DNA from 2 places in the Streptomyces sp. NPDC044033 genome. Region 1 is predicted to be linked to the other one. Evidence: riboswitches for the same ligand, from Rfam matches in the RefSeq annotation. Region 1 holds a riboswitch; the other holds the start of a gene.
What was found. A riboswitch is a leader RNA that binds a small molecule or an ion and turns the genes downstream of it on or off. The one in region 1 is predicted to bind S-adenosylmethionine.
Positions count from the first base shown of each region.

Region 2: it holds a riboswitch for S-adenosylmethionine, as region 1 does, so the genes downstream of both, AC07AB_RS07635 (aminotransferase class V-fold PLP-dependent enzyme) here and thrC (threonine synthase) in region 1, are expected to answer to the same signal.

Region 1 is NZ_JBWKFF010000004.1:197,476-202,174, forward strand. It holds gene AC07AB_RS10350 (alpha,alpha-trehalose-phosphate synthase (UDP-forming)) at 1-806, opposite strand, end outside; gene AC07AB_RS10355 (glucosyl-3-phosphoglycerate synthase) at 1,026-1,979, opposite strand; SAM riboswitch class I at 2,128-2,270, shown strand; gene thrC (threonine synthase) at 2,288-3,580, shown strand; gene AC07AB_RS10365 (MoaD/ThiS family protein) at 3,636-3,914, shown strand; gene AC07AB_RS10370 (cold-shock protein) at 4,440-4,643, shown strand.
Region 2 is NZ_JBWKFF010000003.1:23,470-28,168, forward strand. It holds gene AC07AB_RS07620 (hypothetical protein) at 1-150, opposite strand, end outside; gene AC07AB_RS07625 (rhomboid family intramembrane serine protease) at 311-1,057, shown strand; gene AC07AB_RS07630 (Lrp/AsnC ligand binding domain-containing protein) at 1,096-1,377, shown strand; gene AC07AB_RS07635 (aminotransferase class V-fold PLP-dependent enzyme) at 1,417-2,823, opposite strand; SAM riboswitch class IV at 3,047-3,164, opposite strand; gene trpD (anthranilate phosphoribosyltransferase) at 3,277-4,341, opposite strand; gene qcrB (cytochrome bc1 complex cytochrome b subunit) at 4,476-4,699, opposite strand, start outside.

The sequences.
Region 1 (4,699 bases):
GCCTCGTGCGAGCGCCTGCGCAGGAAGTCGGCGTCGGCCCCGAGCCCGTGCACGCCGATGCGCGTCGTACGGCCCTCGAAGGTGACGGCGCTCCCGTCGTCGGCGGCGCTCGCGCCGAGCACGTCCCGGCAGCAGGCGATGAACGCGTCCGCCCACCGCCGGGTGAGGAACGCCGCGCGGTCCGCGCCCAGCACTCCGCGCAGCACCTGGGCCGCCACGTCGTCCGGCAGCAGCCGGTAGTAGTCCGGCGCGGCCCACGGCGTGTGCGAGAAGTGGCCGATCCGCAGGTCGGGGCGGCGCTCGCGGAGCATGCCGGGGACCAGCGTGAGGTGGTAGTCCTGCACCAGCACGGCGGCGCCCGGCGCGGCCTCGGCGGCCAGCGCGTCCGCGAAGGCCGCGTTGTACGTCTCGTACGCGCCCCACTGCTCCCGGAAGCCCGCGTCGAATACGGGCTCCAGCGGGGTCTCGTACAGCAGGTGGTGGACGAACCACAGCACGGAATTGGCGATGCCGTTGTACGCGGCGGCGAACACGTCGGGCGCGATGTCCAGCATCCGGACGCGCTGTCCGCCGGTGTCGTCGGCCGGCAGATGGCCGCCCTCGGAGCGCCGTACGGCCTCCCGGTCGCCGTCCCCGAGCGCCGCGCACACCCAGACGGCGTCGGTGTCCGGCCCGATCGCCGACAGCCCGGAGACCAGCCCGCCCCCGCCCCGCTTGGCGGCGAGCGACCCGTCGTCGTCCCGCGAGAAGGAGACCGGGCCGCGATTGGACGCGACGAGGACCTGGGCGCCGTGCTGGGAGGCCATAGGGCGAGCCTAGCCACTGGCTTGAGCGCTCAAACGCGGGCGTGGCATCCGGGCCGGCGACAGGGGCAGCGGCGGGGGCAGCGCTCGCGGTCGCCGCGGGGTGCCGCCAAGGTGCCGCTGGGGCTCCGCCCCGGACCCCGGTCCTCAATCGCCGGACGGGCTGAAGTGCCCTCGGGCTGTTGCCGGAATGGCTGCGGGCCGCCCCCGGCCCGCCCGTCCCTACGCCGCCCGCCGCGCCACATACTCCGGTATCTCGCCCATCGGCGGCCGCTCCTCCGTGTCCACCGCGTGCGTACGCGCCACGAACCCGTCCTCACCCCGGTCGAACTGCGTCAGCGCCGGACGCACCAAATGCCCGCGCGCCAGGCGCAGTTGAGCGGTCCGGTAAATGGCCGCGGCCATCCGCCCCAGCGCCTGCCCGTCCTGGTGGCGGTGTTTGCGCACCCCCACGTCGACCTGGGCGAGCGCGTCCAGGCCCACGGTGTGCAGGGCGTCGACGAGGAGGCCCAGCTCCACGCCGTAGCCGACGGGGAACGGCAGCCGTTCCAGCAGCGAGCGGCGCGCCGCGTACTCGCCGCCGAGCGGCTGCACGAAGCCCGCCAGCCGCGGCCAGTGCAGGTTGAGCAGCGGGCGGGCCACCAGCTCCGTGACCCGGCCGCCCTGGCCCGCAGCGTCGCCGAGCGGACGGTCGTACATCGCCTTGACGAAGTGCACGTCCGGGTCGGTCAGCAGCGGGCCGACGATGCCCGAGACGAAGTCCGCGGAGAACTCCCGGAGGTCGGCGTCGACGAAGCAGACGATCTCGCCGCTGGTCGCCAGCAGCGACCGCCACAGCACCTCGCCCTTGCCCGGCAGGGCGGGCAGCCGCGGCAGCACCGCGTCCCGGTGCACGACCCGGGCGCCGGCCGCCGCCGCGACGGCGGCCGTACGGTCCGTGGAACCGGAGTCCAGCACCACCAGCTCGTCCACCAGCGGCACGGGTCCGTCCATCAGCTCCCGGCGGATGGCGGCGACGATCGCGCCGACCGTCGCCTCCTCGTCGAGGGCGGGCAGCACCACGCTCACCGTGCCGCGCGAACCGGCGGCACGCTTCGCGGCGAGGAGCTGGTCGAGCGGGCGGTCGGCGGCGGACCAAGAGCGCTGCTTCAGCCAGTGCTCGACCTCTTCCAGCACGTCGAAAGTCTCCTTTGTGATCCATCTCGCGGTTCGGACGACTATCTCAACCGTCCATGGCTTCGGTTACAGTCTTGAACAACGCGGACGCCCGTCGCATGTCGGGGTCGCGCGTCGACAAACGCCTGGGCCCCGCCCAGTGCCATACCGCTCATCCAGAGGGGCAGAGGGAACGGCCCGTTGAAGCCCCGGCAACCCTCCCGCCGGTCTCGCCGAAATATTCGCGAGGCTCCCGGTGGGGAAGGTGCCAATTCCGTCTCGCGGCGAGATTCGTCGCGGGGAAGATGAGGAGAAAGGGCCTCGCCTCCATGGCTGTGCAAGCCGCAGAGAACACCGCTTCCACCACCCCCGTAGACCTCGGTCCCGCCGTGGCACTCTCCTGCCGCGAGTGCGGCGAACGGTTCGCCCTCGGCCCGATCTTCGCGTGCGAGGTCTGTTTCGGCCCGCTCGAAGTCGCGTACGAGCTGCCGGCCGGCGACCCGGAGGAACTGCGCCGGCGGATCGAGGCCGGCCCCGACAACATCTGGCGGTACGCCCCGCTGCTGCCGGTCCCGGCCGACGTGGCCGGGAAGCCGAACCTGAACCCCGGCTTCACCAAGCTCGTCAAGGCCGACCACCTCGCCCGCGAGCTGGGCGTCACCGGCGGCCTGTACGTCAAGGACGACTCCGGCAACCCGACGCACTCCTTCAAGGACCGCGTCGTCGCCATCGCCGTCGAGGCCGCCCGCGCCTTCGGCTTCACCACGCTCTCCTGCTCCTCGACCGGCAACCTCGCGGGCGCGGTCGGCGCCGCGGCGGCCCGCTCCGGCTTCAAGTCCTGCGTGTTCATCCCGCACGACCTGGAACAGGGCAAGGTCGTCATGGCCGCGGTCTACGGCGGCGACCTCGTCGGCATCGAGGGCAACTACGACGACGTCAACCGGTTCTGCTCCGAGCTCATCGGCGACCCGGCGGGCGAGGGCTGGGGCTTCGTCAACGTCAATCTGCGCCCGTACTACGGCGAGGGCTCCAAGACGCTCGCGTACGAGATCTGCGAGCAGCTCGGCTGGCGCATCCCGGACCAGCTCGTCATCCCGGTCGCGTCCGGCTCCCAGCTCACGAAGATCGACAAGGGGCTCAAGGAGCTGATCCGGCTCGGGCTGGTCGAGGACCGCCCGTACAAGATCTTCGGCGCCCAGGCCGAGGGGTGCTCGCCGGTCTCCACGGCCTTCAAGGCGGGCCACGACGTCGTACGGCCGCAGAAGCCGGACACCATCGCCAAGTCGCTCGCCATCGGCAACCCGGCGGACGGCCCGTACGTGCTCGACATCGCCCGGCGCACGGGCGGCGCGGTCGAGGACGTCAACGACGCGCAGGTGGTGGACGCGATCAAGTTGCTGGCCCGTACGGAGGGCGTCTTCGCGGAGACCGCGGGCGGCGTGACGGTCGGCGTCACCAAGAAGCTGATCGAGGGCGGGCTGCTCGACCCGGCCCTGACCACGGTCGTCCTGAACACCGGCGACGGCCTCAAGACGCTGGACGCGGTGGCGCCGACCACCGGGCCCACGGCGACGATCCGCCCCAGCCTGGACGCGTTCCGCGCCGCCGGCCTGGCCGGCTGACCCGGCTGCCCCGACACATCCCAGCCCACCCCGTCCACCCCCGAAGGGAACCGTCATGAGCATCAATGTCCGAATTCCTACCATTCTCCGTACGTACACGGGCGGCCAGGCCGAGGTGCCGGCCGAGGGCGCGACCGTCGCCGAGGTCATCGCCTCCCTGGAGACGAACCACCCGGGCATCGCCGCGCGCGTGCTGGACGACTCCGGCAAGCTGCGCCGCTTCGTGAACGTGTACGTCAACGACGACGACGTGCGCTTCGAGGGGGGCCTCCAGGCGGCGACGCCCGACGGCGCGGGCATCTCGATCATCCCGGCGGTCGCGGGCGGCTGCTGAGGTTCCTCGGCGCTCCCCGCCGTTCCTCCCCGCCGCACCTCCCCACCCCGCCACGTCGCCCCGCCGCGTCGCCCCTCCCGAAACGTCCCCGAAGCGTCCCTGAATCGCCCTCGGAGCAATCCCGAATCGATCTCGGATCGCCCGCGAATCGCCCCGGCCAGAAATGGACGGGGCGATTCCGTCTGTTGAATGGCGATACAGTTGAAGACGATCCCCCTCCGGCGTCGGTGCCGAACGCACATGAGAACCCGTCAAGTTGCGTGCAAAGACTGTGTGCGAATTGCCGGGTAAGTTGCGCTATGCCCGGCCCGACTTGCCCCGGATTGCTGGGAATTCTCCGCATAGCGCCGGTCGGCCACCGTCGGAATTCTCGTCCGATTGACCTGTTGCAGACGGCATCCGTGCAGATACATTCAGCCGCGGTCGACGCGTTCCGGCGCACACCCCCACCTGTCAGGGGGTGAGGTCTGACCCGGGTCCGCGAAGTGCGGTCCTGCGCAAGGGCCAGTAATAGGGGAGTTAGGCATGGCTCAGGGCACCGTCAAATGGTTCAACGCGGAGAAGGGGTACGGCTTCATCGCGGTCGACGGTGGTGCGGATGTATTCGTCCACTACAGCGCGATTCAGATGGACGGCTACCGCACCCTCGAGGAGGGTCAGCGAGTGGAGTTTGAGATCTCGCAGGGCCAGAAGGGGCCGCAGGCGGACATGGTCAAGCTCGCCGTCTGATCTCGGCGCGATCGACCACCGGCTCACTCACATGTGGGGCCCGTACCTTCCGGGGT
Region 2 (4,699 bases), on a different contig from region 1:
GACCTCGTGTTCCTCGACCGTCGGCTCTCCGGCGAGGTCGAGGTGCACATAGTCGACGGCCTTGGTCGAGCGGGTCACGTCGAAGCGGGTGAGGTTGCCGCACAGCGTGCAGCGCCACCGAGTCTCGGCTGTCGGCTGGGGAACGCCCATCGTGTCGTCCGTCCTCATGTCTTCTCGCGGGTTGTTCTCGCGGACCGCGGTGCGCCGTCGAACTGCGGGAGTGCTTTCCGTAACCCTACGGCCTGGTGCTGCCGCGCCGCCCCGGCGAGGCGCTCCGTACAGGTTCCACCCGGTACGAGATGATCCGGGCATGATCAAGAAGGCGGCGGGCGGCAGGGCCGGCACCCCGGCGGGCCCCGTCGTGACCTACGCCCTCATCGGCCTGAGCTGCCTGGTCTTCCTGATCGGCCCCGCCTCCGGCTTCAACCGGGCGTACGGCACGGACGCCGGCCTGATCGCCGCGCAGACGGCCTACTTCGAACGCTGGGGCATCGTGCCCGCCGATCTGTGGCGCGGTGCGCCGCTGGAGCCGCTCACTCCGCTCACCGCCCTGTTCGTGCACGGAAACTGGCTGCACCTGCTGGGCAACATGCTCTTCCTCTTCGTCTTCGGCGCGATGACGGAGGAGCGTATGGGCCGGTTCCACTTCGCCGTCTTCTACGTCGCCACCGGCTACCTGGCACTGCTCGGCTACGCCACCGCGCACGCCGATTCCACCCAGGCCCTGGTCGGGGCGTCCGGAGCGATCTCCGGGGTGCTCGGCGCGTTCCTCTGCCTCTTTCCCCGGGCGCGGGTGACGAGTCTCTTTCCTTTCCTCTTCTTCCTGCCGCTGCGCTTCCCCGCCTGGGCCGTGCTGATCTTCTGGTTCGTGCTCCAGTGGCTGGCCGCCCGCGCCGCCGATCCCCAGCCGGGCGTCGCCTACCTGGCCCACCTGGTGGGGTTCTCGCTCGGCTTCCTCTACGCGTGGGTCCGCTACCGGCGTCCGGCTAGAGTGAAAGGCGCGGCCCCGCCCAGCGAGGGGGCGCGCCCACCCGGGGACCCCGGCATCAGCGGCTGACGCCACGGGCCCCCGGACCCGCGAGGAGGAGCCAGCCTTTGATCACGTCGATCGTGCTCATCAAGACGAGCGTGGACCAGATCCCCGAGATCGCCGAGAAGATCGCCGCCCTTGAAGGCGTCAGCGAGGTCTATTCGGTCACCGGTGCCCACGACCTGATCGCGATGGTCCGCGTCGCCCGCCACGACGACCTCGCGGACGTCATCCCGGGCCGGATCAGCAAGGTGCCGGGCGTGGCCTCCACCGAGACCCACATCGCCTTCCGCACGTACTCGCAGCACGACCTGGAGGCGGCCTTCGCGATCGGCCTGGACGCGTAGCGCCCGGCGCCGCTTCGCGAAGGCGGCCGGCGGCGGGGCTCAGGCGGACACCGGCACGCAGCGCCCGCCCTCGGTGCGGTAGTCCCACTTGGCGCCGGACGTGACCAGCTCGCGTACGGCCCCCACGAACCGGTCGATGTGCTCGTCGGGGGTGCCCGCGCCGAAGCTGACGCGGATCGCGTTGAGCGAGCGCTCCCCCGGCGCGGCCTCGGGCGCGCCGCACTCGCCCACCTCGTCGCTCTCCGCCCCCAGCAGCGTCCGCACCAGCGGGTGCGCGCAGAAGAGGCCGTCGCGGACGCCGATGCCGTACTCGGCGGAGAGCGCCGCCGCGAAGTGCGAGCTGTTCCAGCCCTCCACCACGAAGGAGATGACACCGACCCGGGGGGCGTCGTCGCCGAAGAGCGAGAGCACCTTCACCTCGGGGACCTCGGCGAGCCCCTCGCGGACCCGCGCCACGAGCCGCTGCTCGCGCTCGACGAGCGTGTCGAATCCGGCCTCGGTCAGCGCCTTGCAGGCGGCGGCGATGGCGTAGACGCCGATCACGTTGGGCGAGCCGGCCTCGTGCCGGGCCTCGGTGTCGTGCCACTCCACGTCCACCCCGCCGTCCGCGCGCCGCTCGACCCTGCGGCTCGCGCCGCCGCCCGCGAGGTACGGCTCGGCCGCCAGCAGCCAGTCCCGGCGCCCGGCCAGCACACCCGAGCCGAACGGCGCGTACAGCTTGTGGCCGGAGAACGCGACCCAGTCCACGCCCGAGCCCGCCACGTCCACCGGGTGGTGCGGCGCCAGCTGCGCGGCGTCGAGCACGATCCGCGCGCCGTGCGCGTGGGCGGCCGCCGCCAGCTCCGGTACGGGCCACAGCTCGCCCGTCACATTGGACGCGCCCGTCACACAGACCAGCGCGGGCCCGTACGGCTCCCGGTCGGCCAGCGCCTTCTCCAGCGTCTCGACGGCCTGCGCCGGGGTGCGCGGCGCGTCGAGGTAGGTGACGGTGACATCGGAACCGGCCGCGCGCCGCTCCCACGGCAGCAGCGCGGCGTGGTGCTCGGTCTCGAAGACGAACACCCGGGTGCCCGGCGGGAGGGCCGCGGCGAGCAGGTTGAGCGAGTCGGTGGTGGAGCGCGTGAAGACCACCTGGTCGTCCGCGCGGCAGCCGAGGAAGTCCGCGACGTCGGCGCGGCTGTTCTCGAAGAGGTCGGTGGAGAGCTGCGAGAGGTAGCCCGCGCCGCGGTGCACGCTGCCGTAGTAGGGGGCGTAGGCGGCGACGTCGTCCCAGACCCGCTGTAGCGCGGGGGCGCTGGCGGCGTAGTCGAGCGCCGCGTAGGTGACCTCGCCGCCGGTGACCAGCGGAACGCTGACGTCCCGGCCGAGCACCGGCAGCGGCGGCACGGCCTCGGGAACGGCCGCGGTGGCGGCGGCGACAGTGGTGGCGGTGGCGTGTGCGGACATGCTGAACTCTCCCGGCGGTGCAGGCGGAATGTCTTCGGGTGCGCACGCGCTGGGGATCGCGTGCGGGATGCCTCGACGCACGGCTGGCGCCGCGTACGGAGGCATGAAGAGATCTGAGAAGACCTGAGGAAACCTCAGGGGATGTCAGAAAAGGGGCCGACGGCCCTATCGCATTCGCGTGCTCACGAGACTGCTCCCTCAAGACCAGGACCCCTGGACGAGGGGCCCGCGCTTGCCGAGGACCTTGCTGTCCACGACCTGGTCTTCACCCGGGGCACCCCGCCACGGACGGAGGGTTGCCGGACAGCGAGCCGGGGCCTGTGTCGCTGTCACTCATGACCTGTGCAGCATCTTGCCACACGATCTTCGATACGCAAGGCGCGGTCCGCACTGTGGACTGCGCCCTGCGTCACACGAAGCGCTCCGGCGGCCCGACGGGCACCGCGCGGAGCGTCAGGCGTTGCTCGCCACGACCCAGCGCTCCAGCGCGCCGCGCGCCGCGCCCGAGTCGATGGCCTCGGCGGCCCGGACGATCCCGGCCGAGATCTGCGCGGTGAGCGGCTCCCGTGTCGGCTCCAGCGCCACCAGCGCCGCCGCCGAGTTGAGCAGCACCGCGTCCCGTACGGGCCCGGTCTCCCCCGCGAGCAGCCGGCGCGCGACATCCGCGTTGTACGAGGCGTCCGCGCCCCGCAGCGCCGAGACCGGCACCAGGCCGATGCCGACGTCCCGCGGGTCGAACGCCTCCTCGCGGACCGCTCCGTCCCGCACGATCCAGACCCGGGAGGTCGCGGTCGTGGTCAGCTCGTCCAGCCCGTCGTCGCCGCGGAAGACCAGCGCGCTGGAGCCGCGCTCGGCGAGCACGCCGGCGAGGATCGGCGCCATCCGGGCGTCGGCGACCCCGGTGGCCTGGGCCTTGACCCGCGCGGGGTTGGTCAGCGGGCCCAGCACGTTGAAGGTCGTCCGGATGCCCAGCTCCCGCCGGGCGGCGGCCACATGACGCAGCGACGGGTGGAACTTCACCGCGAAGCAGAAGGTGATGCCCGCCTCCTCGGCGACCCGCACCACCTGCCGCGGGGGCAGGTCCAGGTTGACGCCGAGCTTCTCCAGCACATCGGAGGCGCCGCTGGCCGAGGACGCGGCGCGGTTGCCGTGCTTGACGACCTTCGCCCCGGTGCCGGCCACCACGATCGAGGACATGGTGGAGATGTTGACGGTCTTGGCCCCGTCGCCGCCGGTGCCGACGATGTCGATGGTGCGGCCGGGCACCTCGATGAGGTTGGCGTGCTCGTACATGGCCCGTACCAGCCCGGAGATCTCGGCGACGGTCTCGCCCTTGGCGCGCAGCGCGACCGCGAAGCCGGCGATCTGGGCGTCGCTCGCCTCGCCGCGCATGATGCGGTCCATGGCCCACGCGGTGTCGTCGGCGCCGAGGTCGCGGTGTTCCAGGAGCGCGTCCAGTACGCCCGGCCAGGTACGGGCCGTCGCGCTGTCGCCGCCTGCCGGGGTCGCAACGTTCATGGTCCACGCTCCTGGTGGTCGTCTGGGTTCGCGGGGCCAGCCTATCCAGGCGTACGGACAGCGAAGAGCCCCGTCCATGCGCTGGACGGGGCTCTCGCTGTGGCGATCAGCGGATGACGCGCTAAGGCGTGGGATCAGTGGTGGCCGTGGCCGCTCGTGATCTCCTCGTACTCCTCGGTGGTGGGCTTGGGGATCTGGGTCCCCTCGCCGTAGAAGCCCTTGGAGAGCTTCGCCCGGAGCTTGGTGGTCCGGCCGACCTTGCGCTCGACGCCGTTCTCGTCGACCTCGGGACCGGCCTCCAGCGGCTTGGGCTGGTCGTGCGCCGTGAGGGTGTGCAGCTGCTCCTGCGAGAGCGGCT